Regions from separate parts of the uncultured Rossellomorea sp. genome, predicted to be linked through region 2. Evidence: riboswitches for the same ligand, from Rfam matches in the RefSeq annotation. Region 2 holds a riboswitch; each other region holds the start of a gene.
The links. Region 2 has a riboswitch for S-adenosylmethionine ahead of Q1B03_RS11225 (Fur-regulated basic protein FbpA). Riboswitches for the same ligand answer to the same signal wherever they lie in the genome.
Positions count from the first base shown of each region.

Region 1: another riboswitch for S-adenosylmethionine. It lies ahead of Q1B03_RS15805 (sulfite exporter TauE/SafE family protein); the one in region 2 lies ahead of Q1B03_RS11225 (Fur-regulated basic protein FbpA).
Region 3: another riboswitch for S-adenosylmethionine. It lies ahead of metE (5-methyltetrahydropteroyltriglutamate--homocysteine S-methyltransferase); the one in region 2 lies ahead of Q1B03_RS11225 (Fur-regulated basic protein FbpA).
Region 4: another riboswitch for S-adenosylmethionine. It lies ahead of mmuP (S-methylmethionine permease); the one in region 2 lies ahead of Q1B03_RS11225 (Fur-regulated basic protein FbpA).

Region 1 is NZ_CANKZT010000004.1:265,989-270,886, reverse strand. Features, by position in the region: gene Q1B03_RS15820 (S9 family peptidase) at 1-477, opposite strand, end outside; gene Q1B03_RS15815 (dicarboxylate/amino acid:cation symporter) at 520-876, opposite strand; gene Q1B03_RS15810 (cation:dicarboxylate symporter family transporter) at 924-1,040, opposite strand; gene Q1B03_RS15805 (sulfite exporter TauE/SafE family protein) at 1,326-2,243, opposite strand; SAM riboswitch class I at 2,418-2,521, opposite strand; gene Q1B03_RS15800 (hypothetical protein) at 2,761-2,946, shown strand; gene Q1B03_RS15795 (ABC transporter ATP-binding protein) at 3,003-4,742, opposite strand.
Region 2 is NZ_CANKZT010000002.1:866,813-871,710, reverse strand. Features, by position in the region: gene Q1B03_RS11230 (protoporphyrinogen oxidase) at 1-663, opposite strand, end outside; SAM riboswitch class I at 956-1,063, shown strand; gene Q1B03_RS11225 (Fur-regulated basic protein FbpA) at 1,164-1,379, shown strand; gene Q1B03_RS11220 (TVP38/TMEM64 family protein) at 1,696-2,265, shown strand; gene Q1B03_RS11215 (stage II sporulation protein P) at 2,351-3,517, opposite strand; gene Q1B03_RS11210 (DUF2975 domain-containing protein) at 3,616-4,089, opposite strand; gene Q1B03_RS11205 (flavin monoamine oxidase family protein) at 4,228-4,898, opposite strand, start outside.
Region 3 is NZ_CANKZT010000001.1:1,293,208-1,298,105, reverse strand. Features, by position in the region: gene thiC (phosphomethylpyrimidine synthase ThiC) at 1-955, shown strand, start outside; gene Q1B03_RS06680 (hypothetical protein) at 933-1,130, shown strand; SAM riboswitch class I at 1,228-1,338, shown strand; cobalamin riboswitch at 1,408-1,593, shown strand; gene metE (5-methyltetrahydropteroyltriglutamate--homocysteine S-methyltransferase) at 1,746-4,046, shown strand; gene Q1B03_RS06670 (biotin transporter BioY) at 4,465-4,898, shown strand, end outside.
Region 4 is NZ_CANKZT010000008.1:128,357-133,254, forward strand. Features, by position in the region: gene Q1B03_RS20205 (isochorismatase family protein) at 67-639, shown strand; gene nei (endonuclease VIII) at 734-1,558, opposite strand; SAM riboswitch class I at 1,697-1,802, shown strand; gene mmuP (S-methylmethionine permease) at 1,897-3,309, shown strand; gene mmuM (homocysteine S-methyltransferase) at 3,278-4,228, shown strand; gene Q1B03_RS20225 (glucoamylase family protein) at 4,299-4,898, opposite strand, start outside.

The sequences.
Region 1 (4,898 bases), on a different contig from region 2:
AGTAGCATTCTCTATTCCAATAATATTCATGATATCTTGATAAGGAGTCCCCACTGCCGACCATAGCACCAGGTTCCTCACTCGTTCGTCTTTTACCGCGGTCAGTAAAGCGACCGCGCCACCTAAGCTATGGCCGATGAGAAGGACATTGTTCCGATCAATACAGGGTAATGTTTGAACATAATCAATTACGTGAACGGTCTGATCGATCAAATCTTCTATTTTATTTCTTCCATAATATCCTTCACTTTCACCACAACCAGAATAATCAAATCTGACGATTACATATTCATTTTGTGAAAGCTCTCTTGAGGCATTAACAAACAAGCGGTTAACCCCCATCTTTGTACCGATAAATCCATGGCAAATAATGATGACGGGATAAGTAGACTTCCCACCTTCTAAATAGGATGGTGGATAATGGATAGCTGCCGAGAGATTCAAATCTCTCCATTGGATGGTTACATGCTTTTCCATGGTTCACCTCTTCGTTCTAAGGGCGTTTCAATCCCGGATTTTTCAAGCTGAAATATATCTCTTCGTATTTTGTTCTGCTGCACGCTTTTTCTTTTCAGATTCTTCAATCACTACAGCTGCAGATGCATCCCCAATTACATTTGTAGATGTTCTGAACATATCAAGAATTCTGTCGACGGCTGCAACTAATCCGATGCCCTCCAATGGGAGATTTACTGAGCTCAGTACAATCGTCAGCATAATCAGACCTGCACCCGGTACCCCTTCAGCCCCGATAGAGGCAAGTATCGCTACCCCAATAACGTTCAATATTTGAGCTAAAGACAAATCCACTCCATAAAACTGGGCAATGAAGAAAACGGCAACACCTTGATAAATCGTAGCCCCATTCATATTAATGGTAGAACCCAGCGGTAAGACAAAGCTGCTTACTTCTTTAGAAACATTCAGGTTTTCTCCCTTGTATTCCGGATGGCGACAGGAAGGGTTGCTGAGCTGCTGACAGTGGTAAATGCGATTAGTCCGGCTGGAGCAATGCCCTTTATGAAATTCAAAGGGTGCATTTTCCCTCCCCATTTACTGCGGAGAAATACACCAGGCTAATGTGAAACAGGCACGCAATGGCGACAGTGATAATGATTATTAAAAGTGGTAATAAAACGGACAGTCCATGTTGTCCTTTCTTGTTCTCGTTGATACAATTTTTCTCTCTAGACATCCAACAACTATGTGTTTGCGGATCTCCATATCTGATTGGTGGAGTTTGATCAATTCATTGATTAAGAACCGCCTTCTTCCCCTTACAGATTCCCGCAAATGTTTGGACATCTCCGCCCCTCCATTAAATATTAATGAGAAAGAGTAGCCTGGTCATGGTCTTGGTGGAGACCTTGTTTTTTTCCATTCTTCACCAGACTATAGATGATTCCGGATATCCAGCCTAAAACCACCAATACATATGCTGCTGTTGATAATCCAGGACTCACTTCTCCAGCTTTTAATAATGTGTTTAAGTTGGTCAATACAATGAATCCACCTACTAATACTCCCAGCAAATAAGGTTGCAGGATCCGAACCAGCCATGCAGCAAGGGGAGCAGCAAGTACGCCACCAATGACAAAGGCACTTACCCAGAACCAGTTGAATTGTTCCCAGCCGAGAAAGATGACGAATCCTAAAGTGGCAGCTATCGTGACGACAAACTCACTTGTATCAACGGTCCCGACTACTTCTCTTGGTGTTGCATTCTTGTTTGCCAATAATACCGGTGTATTGATCGGCCCCCATCCCCCGCCTCCGATTGCATCAAAGAATCCAGCAACGGCACCCAAAGGAAAGAGGAATCGCTTTTTGGTCAGGATTGTCTTTTTGCCAACTTCTTGTCTCCTTGAGCCTGATTGTGAGAAAAATAGAAATCGAATGAAAATATATATACCTAAAATCAATAGAAAAGTAGAAATATATGGCTTGATCAATCCCCCTGGAATATTACTGAGAAATGCTGCACCAATAAAGGCACTTATGGCACCCGGGATTAATAACAACACCGCCATTCGTTTATTGACATTCCCAAATTTAAAATGTGATATTCCTGAAGCTGCCGTTGTCGCAATTTCAGACATATGAATGGAGGCTGAAGCGACAGCAGGGGCAACTCCGTAAGCTAATAAAAGTGAAGATGATGTTAAACCAAACGCCATACCCAGTGATCCATCCACTAACTGTGCAAAGAAACCTACAAGTGCAAAGATGATTAATTTTCTCATTTCGTTCCCTCTTTCTGATCTATTATTTATATTGGAATACTCGGAATTAAACCTAAAAAAAAGGCACTAAACCTGTATTAGGTTTAGAGCCTTTGGTTTTCCAATCAGCTCAAGCATTATTCCATTAAAAAACCTCTCCCAATAAGGAGAGGAATGGTTGATTCATTCAGCTCTTCCTTATCTTCCAGGCAATTTGCCTGCTGGACTTAGCACCTTCAATACATAGAGGTTGCTGCGGGATCATCAGACCAGTTTCTTCCCCCGGCTCTTCATAAGGATATGTTAAAACATAATTTATCTTAATATTCTTTCAATGTCAACACCTTTTCAAGCATTATATGCGTGTCAGACAAAATAATTCCTACTTGACAGGTAAACTTTATCTGAATTAAGATAAATTAAATCCCTTCCATATCCCCTATGCTCATTGGAAAACCAAAGGCACCCCACAATGCCTATGGTTTATTTTTTTGCTCTGTTTTCTAAATCATCTTGATTTTTTTGAAGGAGGAAGATCATGATTTCCAATCTGAACCAACTCAATCAAAGAAAAGTAATTCTTCATATTCTCGAAGCTGCCTTGCCAGAAATAAAAAAGGACCTGCACCGATTATCTCATTCACAACTTCTGGAGTATTACGAAAAAGAAATTCATACCCAACATCCACATTGTGGACTTCAATCGATCCACTTTCAATCATAACGACTCACATAAAAGAAAGCTCAGCCATCCTCTTGGCTGAGCTTTCTTTATGAGCCTTATACACTTACTTTCACCGGAGTGGCAACCCAATGACCTTTTGAGACTTCTACCAGCTCGGAATTCTCTAACTGATATTTGTCTTCATCCGTTTGCTCCTCTAGTAAGACACGTTCTTTTTGCTTCTCGATCTTTGGATCGGGGATTGGGATGGCAGAAAGCAATGATTTGGTGTACGGGTGCTTAGGATTGGAGTATAACTCTTCGCTGTCAGCCAGCTCTACAATTTTTCCTGCGTACATTACAGCAACCCGGTCACTAATATGCTTGACCATTGAGAGATCATGGGCAATAAATAAATAGGTAAGTCCGAGGCGTTGCTGCAGATCCTCTAATAGGTCTACAATTTGCGATTGAATCGAAACATCGAGAGCTGATAACGGCTCATCGCATACGATGAATTTCGGCTCTACGGCTAATGCACGGGCGATTCCGATCCTCTGCCTTTGTCCCCCAGAGAATTCATGTGGATAACGCTTTGCATGGGAGGCACTCAGTCCTACCATTTCCAATAGTTCCTCTACCCGATCTTTCCGTTCCTTCTTAGTCTTATAAAGACCGTGGATATCCAGCGCATGGCCAATAATATCAAGTACTTTGAATCTTGGATTAAGGGAAGCATATGGATCCTGAAAGATCATTTGCATATGGCGGCGCATCGCCTTCATTTCTCTTTTATTCATTCTGTTCACGGACATTCCTTGATAATAGACGTCACCTGCAGTAGGTTCATGAAGGCGAAGAATCGCTCTCCCCGTTGTGGATTTTCCAGAGCCTGATTCTCCTACAAGACCAAGAGTCTCCCCTTCCAGAATAAAGAAAGAGATATCATCCACTGCTTTAAGACGATTTCCTTTCCCCAGATCAAAGTGCTGTTGAAGAGACTTCACTTCAAGCAAGGGTCTTTCGCTCCTTGCTTGAAGTGGTGTCGGCTTCTTCTTTTTTTCTTCGTCGAGACGTGGCAAGGCATTCAGGAGCTTTAATGTATACGGATGTTTGGGCATTTCAAAAATCTCTTCAGTGGTTCCGGATTCCACAATCTCGCCTTCCTTCATCACTATCACCCGATCACACATTCCTGCCACCACACCAAGATCATGGGTGATCAAAATGATGGATGTACCGAAACGTTCCTGCATGTGCTTCATAACGTTGAGGATCTGCTTTTGTATCGTAACGTCCAAGGCGGTTGTTGGTTCATCGGCGATTAACAAGGTTGGCCGGCATGCGAGGGCGATGGCAATCATGACTCTCTGTCTCATACCACCGGAAAATTCGTGGGGATACTGATTATAACGCTCTGCACTATTGCGGATTCCCACTAATTTCAAAATTCCAATGGCTTCGGTTTTCGCTTCACTGCTGGACAAACCCTGATGCTTCATCAAGCTTTCGGCAATTTGTTTGCCAATTCGAATCGTCGGGTTCAAAGAGGTCATTGGATCCTGAAAGATCATCCCGATATCCCTACCGCGAATGCACTGCATCTCTTTTTCTGACTTGTCGGCTATGTTTTCACCCATAAAGAGAATTTCACCATGTTTTACATAAGAAGGCGGTGTGGGAAGAAGCCTCATGATGGACCGGGCCGTCACACTTTTCCCACTGCCTGACTCTCCAACGATTCCAAGGGTTTCCCCCTGTTTCACATCAAAGCTGATACCTCGAACGGCTTCAAATTCATCATCCATTGTTTGAAAGGATACTCGTAAGTTGGTTACTCTTAAAATTTCTTCCATCATTTCCACCTTCCACGACAATATGTAAAATTTTTTAAAATTTACATTGATTTTTCATAAATGTGTATTTAAAATATACTAAACAGATCGGAATAATGCAATTTGAATTTTATAAAGGAGGTTTGCATGAACAAATGGAAACGGTTAAAGCCACAA
Region 2 (4,898 bases):
AAACGATATGAACTTTTTATTGGATGGACCTTGGAATTTTTGTTTGTTTTTAGATAAACCTTTAATAATACTGCCGTATTCATTTTTATAATCAAGTAAGTATGGGAGTGTCGAAGCCAAAGTAAGTTTATGCAAATTTCCAGAATAGACGCCTGATAATACTGGGGCAACTTGATTCTCTACCAGTTCTTTACCTAGGAATGCTTCTAAAAATTCACCGATTGAACTTTCTTTTGTAAATTGTGTGTTTTCAGTTTCAAGATCTTTAAGTGCTGCATTCTTACCTTTTTCTGACACCAAGCTGCTATTTTGAAGGGACTCAACGCTCATAGGAATTCCGAAAATCGTGTCATGTGGAATCTTATGCAATTCTCCATTGGTATATATGTAAGATGTGCCTGTTTCATTATAGACAAGTTCATCTTGAAGATGAAGCTCATTAATGAGAGGGAGAACCCCTTCATTACGGGCCACGATGGAATCGGCTCCTGCTTCCATAATGAATTCCGCTTCTCTTACACTTCTAATTTTGCCGCCGAGCTGCTGATTACGCTCGATTAGTATTAACTTGATATCTATTTCTCGTTCTTTGGACATTTTTTGAAGATGGTACAGCGTTGTTAATCCTGTAATTCCTCCACCTACGACAACCACTGTCTTCATACGATTCACTCCAATAATTGCGTTTATGTATACAGATTATCATGTTTTTTGTTGATTAGAAAAAAAATCTGTGTCTGAATTGGGAAAAAGTATCGGGAATAAGGGGTTGAAGGCTGATTTGGGAGCATAATCTGCCAAGCTAAACCGTTTCTTTTCAACTTCAAATTTTTTATTTCAACTTACTCCAACACCCTATTCTACCTCTAATGATGCACCACTTTATATAAATACCAAGTTGACAACTATGAATACTCACCTATATAATAGATGTAATTCATGACAACTATATAATCACTTATCCAGAGAGGCAGAGGGACTGGCCCGATGATGCCTCAGCAACAGATTCTACATCATAGAACACTGTGCTAATTCCACAAGCAATTTGCTTGGAAGATGAGTTGAAGTTTTGTTACATAAAGCCTTCTTCTTATCTAATGGGAAGCGGGCTTTTTTCAATGACCCTTCCTCAATTCGGACACATTATAAGAGGAGTGATCACAATGGGAGAAATCCTACAAGAAGCGATTCATAATCGACGAAATGAATTAATTAACAAATTGATTATCCATAACATTTTCAAAAAAGGCCACAAACAATTATTCGAGTTGACGCTGCAGGAATTAGAGGACGAATTTAAATACATTCAGCAGGAAAGCCATCCGCACAGCGATGTAGGATCGATTAAATGGAAAAACTGTGCGAAGTTAACCAGCTAAAAAAGCCCCCATCCATGGAAGTGGATTGGGGCTTCCTTACTTTCCTATATTTAGGAATTTAAGCTAACTTTCTGCATTAACCCGGACACTTAAAGCATATATCTGTGCATGTATGCCAATGGTCGTAAACATGTTACCTGCACTCATTTTCGCACGCTACATTGACAAGTGATCAGTCCTTTTCTAAAATGACAAAGGATTGTTCTGGATGAAATTCATGTATGATACTATTTAATTTATATCATATAGTTTCCACCTCCCCCGGATTTCATATATCTTTCAAGGTTAGTCTAATCTCTTACAAAGGAATATACATATGTCCCTCAATCTGCAGCATTTTATGAACGAATTCATCGGCCTCGATAATTGGTCTCTCTTTTTTATCAGTATTTTCATTAATGTTGTCATCAGTATCCTTGGTTTTCTACCGAGTGTCTTCTTGACGGCCTTTAACATTTCCGTATTCGGGTTGTGGCCTGGAATCGGAATTTCCACCCTTGGTGAATCATTAGGAGCCATTGTTAGTTTTTATTTATATCGAAAAGGAATTAAGTTTGCTCGTATTGATCAGATACTTTCGAACAATTATTTTCTCAAATTAAAAGAGGCCTCAGGTACCGAATGGATCATACTTCTAATCTTATTTCGCATGGTCCCATTTGTGCCTTCAAGTGTGGTAACCGTTGCGGCTGCCTTTAGCTCTATTCCAATTGTGGTTTTTTCTGTGATCAGTTCCGTCGGCAAGATTCCTTCGTTGTTGATTGAGGCATTCGTGGTGGTGAATGTGTTGGGTGCGGATAAGGGGAAGGCTATTTTGTTAGGAGGTTCGGTGGTAGTCGGGATGTTTTATTTGGGATATCGTTGGAGGAAGAACTCAATTTCATGATTGTCACAGTTACGGAAACCACTCTCCTCCGGAACTGAAAAAAAAGACGTCCACCACATGGTACACGTCCTTTCTCCCCCATTACTTATTGTGCATTCACCTCGACAGCATCCTTCTTGTAATATTCTGCAAAGATCTCCGCAAATGCTTCTGTTGAGTTATACAATTCTACTAAATTATTTTCCACTCCGCCAAACTCAAGAAGCATGGCTCTCTCAGTTAGGTCCTGATTGTAAACCCCGTTACCTTCTGCTCTTGTTTTGATAAAGACTCCGCGGCTGATGCCAGGATACTTTTCTTCTAATTTAGCATTTAATTCTTTAGCGATTTTCAGGTTCTTTTCGAAGTTTTTGTTTTCTTTTCCTACAATAAAAAATAAGCGGGCATAGTTTTTGCCGTTAATGGTTTTGGTTGTGATGTTTCTTGGCTGGGAATCCCGGTGGATATCGATCAGGTAGGTTAGGTCATTGTCTTGAGCGATGGCTTCCTGGACCAGTCCCCTAGATAATTGATACGATTCGAAATACGTCCATGACTTATCTTTAAGTGCTTTATTTACATCCGTCTTATCTTGAACCGCACCAATTCCTCTTGATTCAAGCTCTTGCTTCAACTTTGATCCAACAGCAATGACATTAACCTTCTCATTTGTACTCGCCGGATCTTTAGAGTCGTTGTTTTTAATCAGTGGACTAAAGGCTTCCCAGCTGTGGGAATGATAAATGAAGACGGATTTTTCATCGATTTCCTGAATACCGTCTCCTGAGTTGTTGTTTGCTTGATCGATTTGACTCTGGTCAATTTCTTGATCTTTCAACTGATCTTCTGTTGGCGCCGGCGATTCGTTCGGAAGGTTCGTAATGTCCGTCCCTTTCCCTGCAACTGCTATATGAGTGTGATAATTTTCTATCCCTGGGATTTCCCGTCCAAATAAACTTCGTGGATCAAGTAGTGATACGTTCGTGACGCTCTCTAACCAATCAAAATCATTGTTTAATGCTGATTCATTAGTGACCCGGAGTCCAGTCATTTCCTGTGACAGCAGCATGAGAAACGTTTCCTTCGGGACGAGTTCAGACACCGATGAATACAATAAACTATCCACCCTCAATTTAATCGCTGTTGACGAGATCAACCATACGGTCAAATACATGAGGACAATACCGATCAATACTACCCGAATGATGGCCTTCATAGAGACGAATACTAGTGGGACTAAGCTATTGTTGTTTCGAGACTTATACGACATCATCAGTACCCCTATATAAAGTATTTAATAGTTAACTTTATGCAGGAGGTTGATAGAGTAGAAGGTTTTTTCAGGGATTCGGTCGGATTTCCTACTTCACCTTATACCGTGAAATCATTTTCAGATTTAAGTTTAAGTGCATTTCGCAGTAATTCTTGAAGGACTGCTGCGAAAATCGAAATGGTTACAGACGCAAAACTAATGATGATCCCTACCATGGCAATACCAGGATGTAGAGCATTTTGGATTAATAGAAACACTATACCTGCCACATAAATGGCAGTGATTAGTAAGGCATTCAGTTTTATTCGGTGAAGAGCCACTATTGCTTTCGCTGAAAAAGCGTTCTCTTCAATATACTTTAAAAGCTTAAAAGCTTGATACAGCGCTAAATTAAATGGAACCGCTGTTAAGTATACCCCTATTAGAATCGGCCATTTCAAATAAGCGAATTCGGGAAATAGATCAGCAGAATGCTTTGCCATGGTTGGCAACCAGACAACACAAAGGATGAATACAATCGCTCCTACTGCCATTACTGCCCCTTTTAAAAAAGTCGTCGTTCCTCGTTTCATAACACACCTCTGATACCATGTTTTTCTAAATTATATAATGAGATTTATTGTTTTCCAATAAAATATGATTGATTTTTTATTCTCTATTAAAAGTTTCCTATAAAAACAAACGCATGAGTAATCTCATGCGTTAAATCCTTATCTGCTATTCACTTCATTGGCTGCCCTCACCCCCGACTCAACCGCCCCTTCCATCCAACCATGAAAGGAGGAAGTGTGCTCTCCAGCAAAATGAATTCTGCCTTCAGGTATCTTAATATAATCCCCAATATCACTTGCCTGACCAGGGGTATAAAGGGTAAAACATCCAGCCGAGAATGGATTTTTACTCCAGTTGTAAACTACATAATTCAGTATTTCAGTATACACTTGTTCACCATATACTTTAGAAAGGTCTTCTAAAACCTCTTTGATGATTTCTTCTTTTGGTTTGCTGTTCCATAAGAGTGCATTCTGGCCCCAGCTGTAACTCGCTAACATGACCCCTGGTTTGTTGCTGCCTCTGTCGTGACTTGGCATATACGTAAAGCGGGTGGGAAGATCTGACACGATGTTTCCGTAGTTCAAGTCTTCCCAGAAGCGACGACGAAATTCAATTCCTATTTTCACGGCTGGAACATTCGTTACTTCCCGAATCGCCTGCCACTTTTTAAAGGATATTGAATTATAAGGTACGACCTCGATAAACTGAAAGACAGTAAATGGTACGGTTACGATGACATAATCGGCATTGTATTCACGCACCAATCCGTCAATGGAATCTCTTGATCGAACACTTACTCCTCTATTGGATTGAATAATGTGGGTCA
Region 3 (4,898 bases), on a different contig from region 2:
CAGGGATACATTGATCGAACAGGCGGAGCAGGGTGTTGACTATTTCACCATTCATGCAGGTGTTTTATTGAGGTATATTCATCTGACGGCTGATCGTACAACAGGCATTGTTTCCCGTGGAGGTTCAATCATGGCACAATGGTGTCTTGCCCATCATAAAGAGAACTTTCTTTATTCCCATTTTGAAGATATATGTAAGATTTTAAAAGCCTATGATATCTCCGTTTCCTTAGGAGATGGTTTAAGACCCGGATCAATTGCTGATGCGAATGATGAAGCACAGTTTGCCGAGCTTGAAACATTAGGCGAGCTAACCAAAATTGCTTGGAAGCATGATGTACAAGTCATGATTGAAGGCCCTGGTCATGTACCGATGCATATGATTAAAGAGAATGTGGATAAGCAAATGGAAATCTGTCATGAAGCTCCTTTTTATACCTTGGGGCCATTAACGACAGATATTGCACCGGGGTATGATCACATTACTTCCGCCATAGGGGCTGCCATGATCGGTTGGTTTGGGACAGCCATGCTGTGCTATGTAACACCGAAAGAGCATCTGGGATTACCGAATAAAGATGATGTGAGAGAAGGTGTCATTGCTTATAAAATCGCAGCACATGCAGCGGATTTGGCGAAAGGCCATCCAGGGGCACAAGTCAGAGATAATGCCGTTTCTAAGGCTCGATTTGAATTTAGATGGAATGACCAATTTAATTTATCCCTGGACCCGGAGCGTGCAAGGGAGTATCATGATGAAACACTTCCTGCAGAAGGGGCAAAAACGGCCCATTTTTGTTCAATGTGTGGCCCGAAATTTTGTTCAATGAGAATATCACATGACATAAGGGGAATGAAGGAGACTAGCATGAATGATGCTCATAAGGAAATAGAAAAAGGATTGAAAGAAAAATCGAAGGAGTTTGTGGAAAATGGATCAAACATCTATCGATAAACCTTCTTGTCATGTACTGAAATTGAAGAATGAGATCGTAAAGCTCAATCAGAGAGTCATCCAACTCGAAAAAGAAGTGAAGAGCATTCAGGAAAACTGCAGACATGTCTTTTATGAAACGGATGTAACAAGATCTTGTATCAAATGTCATTATGTAGAAAGTACCTATTATTAGAAACGTGTAAGGTATTAATTAAATTTCTTTTGACAGCTTATATGTACCGTGCTACGATTATTACAAATTTCGGAATAGTAAATGAATATATTTGTAACTCTTATTGAGAGTGGTGGAGGGACTGGCCCTGTGAAACCCGGCAACCATTCAACCGATGTGTTGAAAAGGTGCTAATTCCTGCAAAGCACTTTGCTTTGGAAAATAAGAGAGGATTCTCATAAACATGAAGCCCTCTCTTTCGCAAGAGAGGGCTTTTCGTTTTTATGAAAGAAAAATTAAATAGACAAATGCAATAGGTGCTGAGTCATGCTCAGCTAAAAGGGAAGACCGGTGAAAATCCGGCACGGTCCCGCCACTGTAATGGGGAGCGACTTATCATTCAACCACTATTTCTGTTGAAATGGGAAGGGATAAGAAGCTGTGAACCTAAGTCAGGAGACCTGCCTGTTGTATGCGCTTATGCTCTACGTGGATATAGAGAGGGGTGAGGAATACGTGTTGAGAATACAAGATTGTCTCAACTCAAGTTAGTGATGCGTATGAATCTCTCTTTCATTTGAAAGGGAGATTTTTTTGTTGATGACAACCATATCAAGTATAAGGAGTGAGGATTGAATGAGTAAGGTGATCAGTTCAAATTTAGGATATCCAAGAATCGGTGAAAAGCGTGAATGGAAAAAGACGCTGGAACAATTTTGGGCAGGGAAGATTGAAAAGGATTCCTTCTTAGAACAAATGGAGGAAATACGAGTCAACCATTTGAAGAAGCAACTGGATCAGGGAATTGATTTGATTCCGGTTGGAGATTTCAGCTCATATGATCATGTGCTTGATACAGCCGTCATGTTCGGCTTGGTTCCTAAGAGGTTTCATTATGGTGGGGGTAAGGTCTCTCTTGAAACGTATTTTGAAATGGCCAGAGGATCAAAGGACGCGGTGGCACTGGAAATGACAAAATGGTTTAACACCAACTATCACTATCTCGTCCCTGAACTTGATGGGATCGTTCCCCGGTTGGTGGAAAATCGTCCCCTCCATTTTTTTAGGGAGGCAAAAGAAAAACTGGGTATAGAAGGAAAACCGGTTATCTTAGGTCCGTTCACATTTGTGAAATTGTCCAAAGGGTATGATAACGGGGACTATAAAACCATCGTTGATCAATTTGTCCCTCTTTATGCTGAAGTATTGCGTGATTTACAGGAAGAGGGTGTAGAGTGGGTACAAATGGATGAACCGATCTTGTGCACATCCATCGGGGATGAAGAGATGGATCAATTTAAAGAAGTCTATCAAACACTTAAAGAATCCTGCCCCGGGTTAAAGATCATCCTCCAAACCTATTATGATAGTTTGGAAAGGTACCAGCGGGTGTTAGCACTCCCAGTGGACGGCATAGGGATAGATTTTATGCATGATCGTGGTAAGAATTTGGCGGCGCTGAAAAGATTTGGTTTTCCTAAAGATAAATTCCTGGCTGCCGGCATTCTTGATGGCAGGAATATTTGGAGAAGTAATCTTGCTGATACCCATTCGCTTCTATCGTTCATTGCAGGGTATGTTCCGAGTGATCGCTTGATCATACAACCATCATGCAGTTTACTTCATGTACCTGTAACCTTGCAGAATGAAGAAGCAATTGATACACCTCTCATTGACGCTCTATCATTTGCTGATGAGAAATTACATGAAATCACAATTTTAACGAAGGGGATTCGTGAGGGAGTCGAGACAATAGAAGATGAGATTGCTCAAAGTGTAACGGCGATTAAGAATTTAAACGAATCACCCCTGCGCAATAATAGGGAGGTGCAGGAAGAGGTTGAGGAATTGCAACCCGATAATGTAGGGAGAAAGGATCCTTTCCATATTCGTAAACTGGAACAGGCGAAGTACTTTTCATTACCTTTTCTACCTACCACTACAATAGGAAGTTTTCCTCAAACCCAGGAAGTAAGAAGGCAAAGGTTGAAATGGAGGAAGGGAGAACTTTCTGATGGGGAGTATCAACAATATATTCATGCGGAAATAAAACGCTGGATTGAAATTCAGGAACAAATAGGTCTTGATGTGTTTGTACATGGGGAATTCGAGCGGACTGATATGGTTGAATTCTTTGGTGAGAAATTAGATGGTTTTCAATTTACGAAGTTTGGATGGGTACAATCATACGGTTCCAGATGTGTGAAGCCACCACTCATTTACGGTGATGTGAATTTTAAAGAACCGATGACGGTTAAAGAAACCGTATATGCCCAATCATTAACCGATAAACCGGTTAAAGGGATGTTAACGGGCCCGATCACGATTCTAAATTGGTCATTTATTCGGAATGATATATCACGATATGAAGTATCGAATCAAATCGCACTTTCTCTCCAAAAAGAGATAGAGGAATTAGAAGCCCATGGGATTCGCATGATACAAGTCGATGAGCCGGCACTTAGGGAAGGTCTGCCTTTAAAGAGTGAAAATTGGGAGGAATATCTAAAGGCTGCCGTTTATGCCTTCAGATTGGCCACTTCATCTGTACAGAAGCAAACCCAGGTCCACACACATATGTGCTATTCGGATTTTGAAGATATTATAGATGCCATCAGTGATCTGGATGCTGATGTCATCTCGATTGAAACATCAAGAAGTCATGGGGAGTTGATCCATGTTTTTGAAGATTATACGTATGACAAAGGGATTGGTCTCGGGGTATATGACATTCATAGTCCACGGGTGCCGAAACGTGAAGAATTAATCCGCAATATACATCGGGCTCTGGAAGTGCTGGATCCCCATTTATTCTGGGTCAACCCGGATTGTGGTTTGAAAACACGTGGGATCGATGAGACGGTCTTAGCTCTTAAAACCATGGTGGAAGCTGCGGAACAAGTGCGTGAAGAAGTGCTTCTTAAAAATGAAAGATAATAGACGGAGAACGAAGAGAAATATGATCGAGTGTAGCTGTACGCTCGTGTGATCCACCTTTACAAAACGCAGGGCGCAGGTGAAAGGAAGTGCGTCCTGCTCATAAGGAGAGAAAGAAAATGCCATACATAGCCATAGGAAGAATCATTCAAGTATTTAATGAACATCAGCCAAATCGCACTATCCTATATTTGGTGAGTGATAAGGGGATTGATGAGTTCCCAAAAGGGAGGGTTACATTAAAAACCGCTTTAGAATGGCAGGCTAAAGAAATGATATGTAATGTTTATGCTCCCAGTTAAAAAACGAGAGGGAAGAAAAATAAGCTTCCCAAAATCCTTTCAATTGTGTTAACTTAATGTTATACATAGTTTACATACACAAGGGGGATTTGAAAGTGAACGGAGAAAAACTAAGGATGATCATTCACTGTGCCATCTTTGCTGCGATTACGGGGATTTTCGCTCAAATCGAGATTCCACTGCCACTCGTACCAATCAGCGGACAAACATTGGCAGTAGGAATTACCGCGACGATTCTTGGAAGCCGATATGGAGCGTTTGCCATGGTTTGCTATGCAGCCCTGGGAGCAGTGGGTGTTCCTGTATTTGCGGGCTTCAGTGGAGGGGCACAGGTACTGGTCGGTCCTACGGGAGGCTATATTTTCGGCTTTATCGTAGCGGCTTTCTTTACAGGCTTCATTCTTGAAAAAACCAAATTCACCATTCCGATGGCGATGATTGCCAATACAGTCGGAATGATCATTACGTTGATCCTGGGTACCATTCAACTTAAATTTGTAGCCGATCTTAGCTGGAATCAGGCAATGGCAGCAGGTGTATATCCATTTAT
Region 4 (4,898 bases), on a different contig from region 2:
CTCATTGATAAGTCGAAACTATTCAAAGATAGTTGAGGAGAAAATGGAGATAAAGGAGTTTTTCTATTGAACCAAGCATTGCTCGTGATTGATGCCCAGCAGGAATTAATTGAAGGAAATGAAGGGGAACAAGCTGTATTCCAAAAAGAGAGGCTGATTGAAACCATCAATCGGGTCATCCAAATGGCAGCCGAAGCGGGTGCTCATCCCGTCTTTATACGGGATAAGGATGTCGGAGGCGGGGAAGGTGACGGATTCCAGGTTCACAGGGACATCCATGTTCCGGACAACGCTGTTGTGTATGATAAATTAGCGACAAATTCGTTTTATGGTACGCCTTTATTAAGCTTTTTAAAAGACAATAAGGTTGAACATGTCGTCATCATGGGCTGCCAAACAGAATATTGTATCGACACCGCTGTTCGGTATGCAACGGTTAATGGATTGGATGTAACCCTGGTATCGGATGGTCACTCAACGAAGGATTCATCCGTGTTGAAGGCTGAACAAATCATCCAGCACCATAACAAGGCTTTGTATGGTCATTATAATGTAGATCATTTCTCCGACGTCAGACAATCCGATGAAGAGTTGTTTCAGCCGAAGCATGATTATTATCGGGAGAAATACGGAATGTAGAATAGAAGAGCTCATTTTGTCAGATCTGATGAGATGAGCTTTTTACTGTAACACAGTTATCTTTGTTCATGGGAGGCGAGGGGGTGCAGGGAACCTATCTCCCAACCTGACATACCGGACAAAAATACAACCGCCTCGAAGCTGCGACCGTCTTCTCAATTTCACTCCCACAAATAAAGCATGATGCTCCTTCCCGATTGAATACCCAATGTCGATATTTTGAGCGCTTCTCTCCTTGAGCTTTTAACTTATCAACAAGTTCAAGATCGTTTGTAATTCCCCCAGTCTTATAGGATTGCATCATTAAATGAATGATTGCCTCTGATGTTTTCATCAATTGATCTTTCGTACAGTCAATCGGACGGAGAGAAGGGTGGATGCCTGCTGCAAACATGATCTCAGATCTCAAATAATTCCCGATTCCTGCTACAAACCCTTGATCTAATAAAAGAATCGACCACTTTCTTTTGTAGAATCGTTTGTCTTTCATTCTTTGGAGCAACTCGTCCGCTGTTACTTCTTCACTCAAAATATCGGGTCCCACTTTTGCAACGAAAGGATGCTCAGGTACCTCTTCATCACGGAGGACTTCAATATCAGATGCACTGTAAAGAAGTGCCGACTTTTTCTCATTATGTAGAGCCAATCTGAGCTGGCGGTTTGTCTTCGGATAATTGTAAAGGTTCCTGATGTACCACTTTCCATAGAGTTGATTGTGTGAATAAATGGTGTAGCCATTGTCAAAGCGGATAAGCATGGCTTTTCCTTTCGTATCCACTCTGGTCACGATCGATCCTTTTAAAAGGTCTTCGTACTCTTCTAAATGAGGGAAGGCAAAGTACACATCTTGTACGTTTTTATTTTTAAGAGCGCGCTCTACTCCATCTGCAGCTCTTCTGATTTCCGGACCTTCTGGCATGGCAGTTTCTCCTTTTTTAGTATAGTTGTTCCCTTTTTTCTTTCCGAAGTAACATTCGGATAGGCTGGGCTGCTCATCTGTTTCATGTTCTTGACATTATTCCAATATATTGATAAAGTTTTAAAAAATCTACATATTTTCTTATCCAGAGAGGTGGAGGGACTGGCCCTTTGAAGCCTCAGCAACAGGTCTGTGAAGATACTGTGCTAATTCCAGCGGGTGATTCAAACCTGATAGATAGGAGCAATCTTTTATTTGTCGGTGACGCACTCGTTCAGGGTGCGTTTTTTGTTTGTCCACTTATTCCACAATATATTCAGGAGGAAGGGTGTTTTTTTATGGAACACGCAGGTCAGAGTTTTAAAAGGAAGATGAAGACACGGCATTTGGTGATGCTGTCTCTTGGAGGGGTGATCGGAACCGGGCTATTCTTGAGTTCGGGTTATACGATTCATCAGGCTGGACCGTTTGGGACGATCCTTGCTTATTTGATTGGGGCGCTGGTTGTTTATCTTGTGATGCTTTGCTTAGGCGAGCTTTCTGTCCATATGCCGGAGACGGGATCCTTTCATAGTTATGCTGCAAAGTTCATTGGTCCAGGCACCGGTTACACGGTGGGCTGGTTATATTGGCTGACATGGACAGTGGCATTGGGGTCGGAGTTTACGGCGGCTGGCTTGATGATGCAGCGCTGGTTTCCTTCGATTAGTGTATGGATATGGAGCGCGGTCTTTGCTGCGTTGATTTTTGGACTTAATGCATGGTCAGTGCGGTTTTTTGCTGAATCTGAATTTTGGTTTTCTTTAGTAAAAGTGATTTCGATTGTTGCGTTTATTGTGATCGGGGCAGGGGCGATTGTCGGGTTCATCCCTCTCGGTCAATCAGAGCCCGCTCCGTTTTTCTCGAATATCACAAGTTCAGGGTTGTTTCCGAATGGGGCATTTGCCATCTTGATGACCATGCTTGCCGTGAACTTTGCCTTTTCAGGAACAGAATTGATCGGGGTTGCGGCGGGAGAAACGGAGAATCCATCAAAATCGATTCCTAAAGCTATCCGCACCACGCTTGTGAGATTGATCATCTTTTATGTAGGGACGATTGTCGTATTATCTGCTTTATTACCGAGCCAGTCAGCCGGTATATTGGAAAGTCCTTTCGTAGCGGTGCTAGGACGGATTGGAATCCCATATGCCGCCGATATCATGAATTTTGTTATTATAACGGCCATTTTATCAGCCGCAAACTCAGGTTTGTATGCTTCTTCCAGAATGCTATGGTCGCTGGCAGATAAGCAAACCATCTCACCGATCTTTGCCAAATTGACTGATAGGGGAGTCCCTCTCAATGCGATTGTATGCAGCATGCTGGGAGGGGGACTGGCCTTGCTTTCAAGCATCATTGCACCGGGAACGGTCTACATCGTATTGGTTTCGGTCTCAGGCCTTGCGGTAGTGATCGTGTGGATGAGCATTAGTGCTGCCCAATTTCTATTTCGAAGACAGTATATAAAGGAAGGAAACGATGTGAAAGATCTGGCTTATCGGACGCCGCTCTACCCACTCGTTCCCATTGCGTCATTTCTGCTTTGTCTAGCTTCTTGTATCGGCATTGCCTTTGATCCCACTCAGAGGATAGCCCTTTATTGCGGAATCCCGTTTATCGTCCTTTGCTATGGAAGCTATTATCTAACACAATACGTAAAGAAAAGAGGAAAAGGTTATGTCGAATCAACTGAAGCTAAATCCCATTGATAGTATTTTACAAAAACATTCCCCACTGATTTTAGATGGAGCATTAGCCACAGAGCTGGAATCCCATGGCTTTGATTTAAACGATTCCCTTTGGTCTGCCCGTATACTTCTTGAAAAACCGGAAGCGATTGAGAAGGTTCATGCTGATTATTTCCGTGCAGGAGCCGATTGTGCGATTACAGCCAGCTACCAGGCAACGGTGGATGGTTTTAAAAAGCGAGGAATAGAGAAACCTGAAGCGCTGGAATTAATCAAGAGAACGGTTACTCTTGCCAAACAGGCCCGGGATGAATTCTGGAAGGAAGAGAAGGGCAATGCGAATCGGCCGAAACCAATCGTTGCAGGTTCTGTAGGACCTTACGGGGCATACCTTGCTGACGGCTCTGAATACGTTGGGAACTATGGAGTAAGTGATCAACATTTAGCAGATTTCCATTTTCCAAGAATCCAGGCATTAGTGGAGGCGGGTGCTGATTTGTTGGCATTCGAAACCATCCCGTCCTTGCAGGAAGCAAAGGTACTAGCTTCACTTCTGAAAGAATTTCCAGATACCTGCGCCTGGCTGTCTTTTTCATTAAAGGATGGAGAGACGATAAGTGATGGAACGGGGATTGAAGAGTGCGCGTGTGTGTTCAATGACGATGAACAAATCGCTGCAATTGGTGTGAATTGTGCACCAATTCCTGCGGCCAAGAAGGCGATAAGCGTATTAAGCAGAAACACTGACAAACCACTCATCGTGTACCCGAACTCAGGTGAGTCTTACAATGCTGAGACCAAAACGTGGCATGGGGAGGAAGGGTGCTCGGCGTTTGATGAGCAATCAGTAGTTTGGTACGAGGCAGGTGCCCGTATCATTGGTGGTTGCTGCCGGACGGATCCGGGTCAAATTGAGGCGTTGGCGAAGAGATGGAGGTAGGCAGTAACACTTTAAATACAAAAAGCCCAAGTAATACATCCACTTGGGCTTTTACATTATCTTCGCTACATTATTTAATAGAGAACGTCTCTTTTATCAGCAGGTCCTCAGGTGATTTCCCGATTTGATCTTGATGGAAGTAATCTCTGATGACTCCATCTTTTAAATAATTGACGATTGAGACCATTGTCATACCTTGATCTAAGGCGAGGTAGGCTTGTGTCACTTCACCTGTTTCCACATTGACTGAATCAAGGAAGCCGTATTTCCCGTACATATCGAAACGTTTCAACGCTTGGATGTTTTTGAACGCTTCCATCGGTGCGTATTCAAGTGCAAGGAAAGTGGCGTGTGGAGTGACAGTGCCATCTGACTTATAGCCGTCCATGCCTAATGGAGTAGCGGCAAATTCTGAATAGTTATCCGGTGTGGCTGCTGGTGACATGCCCCAGGCTGCATACCCTTGCTCTTTAGCATATTGAATCTGGATGTCTACATGACGCTTATTGTTCAAGCCAAGTGCGTTCTTCCCGAGTTCTTTCTCCTTCAGTACAAGCTGTGGCATCAATGCTTCAAACATGCTTCCTCCCCAGCTTGGTACATATTTAGTGCCCTTGTAGCTGTAATGTCCTTCGAAGACATCTACGCCGTCATATGTTTCTGTATATCC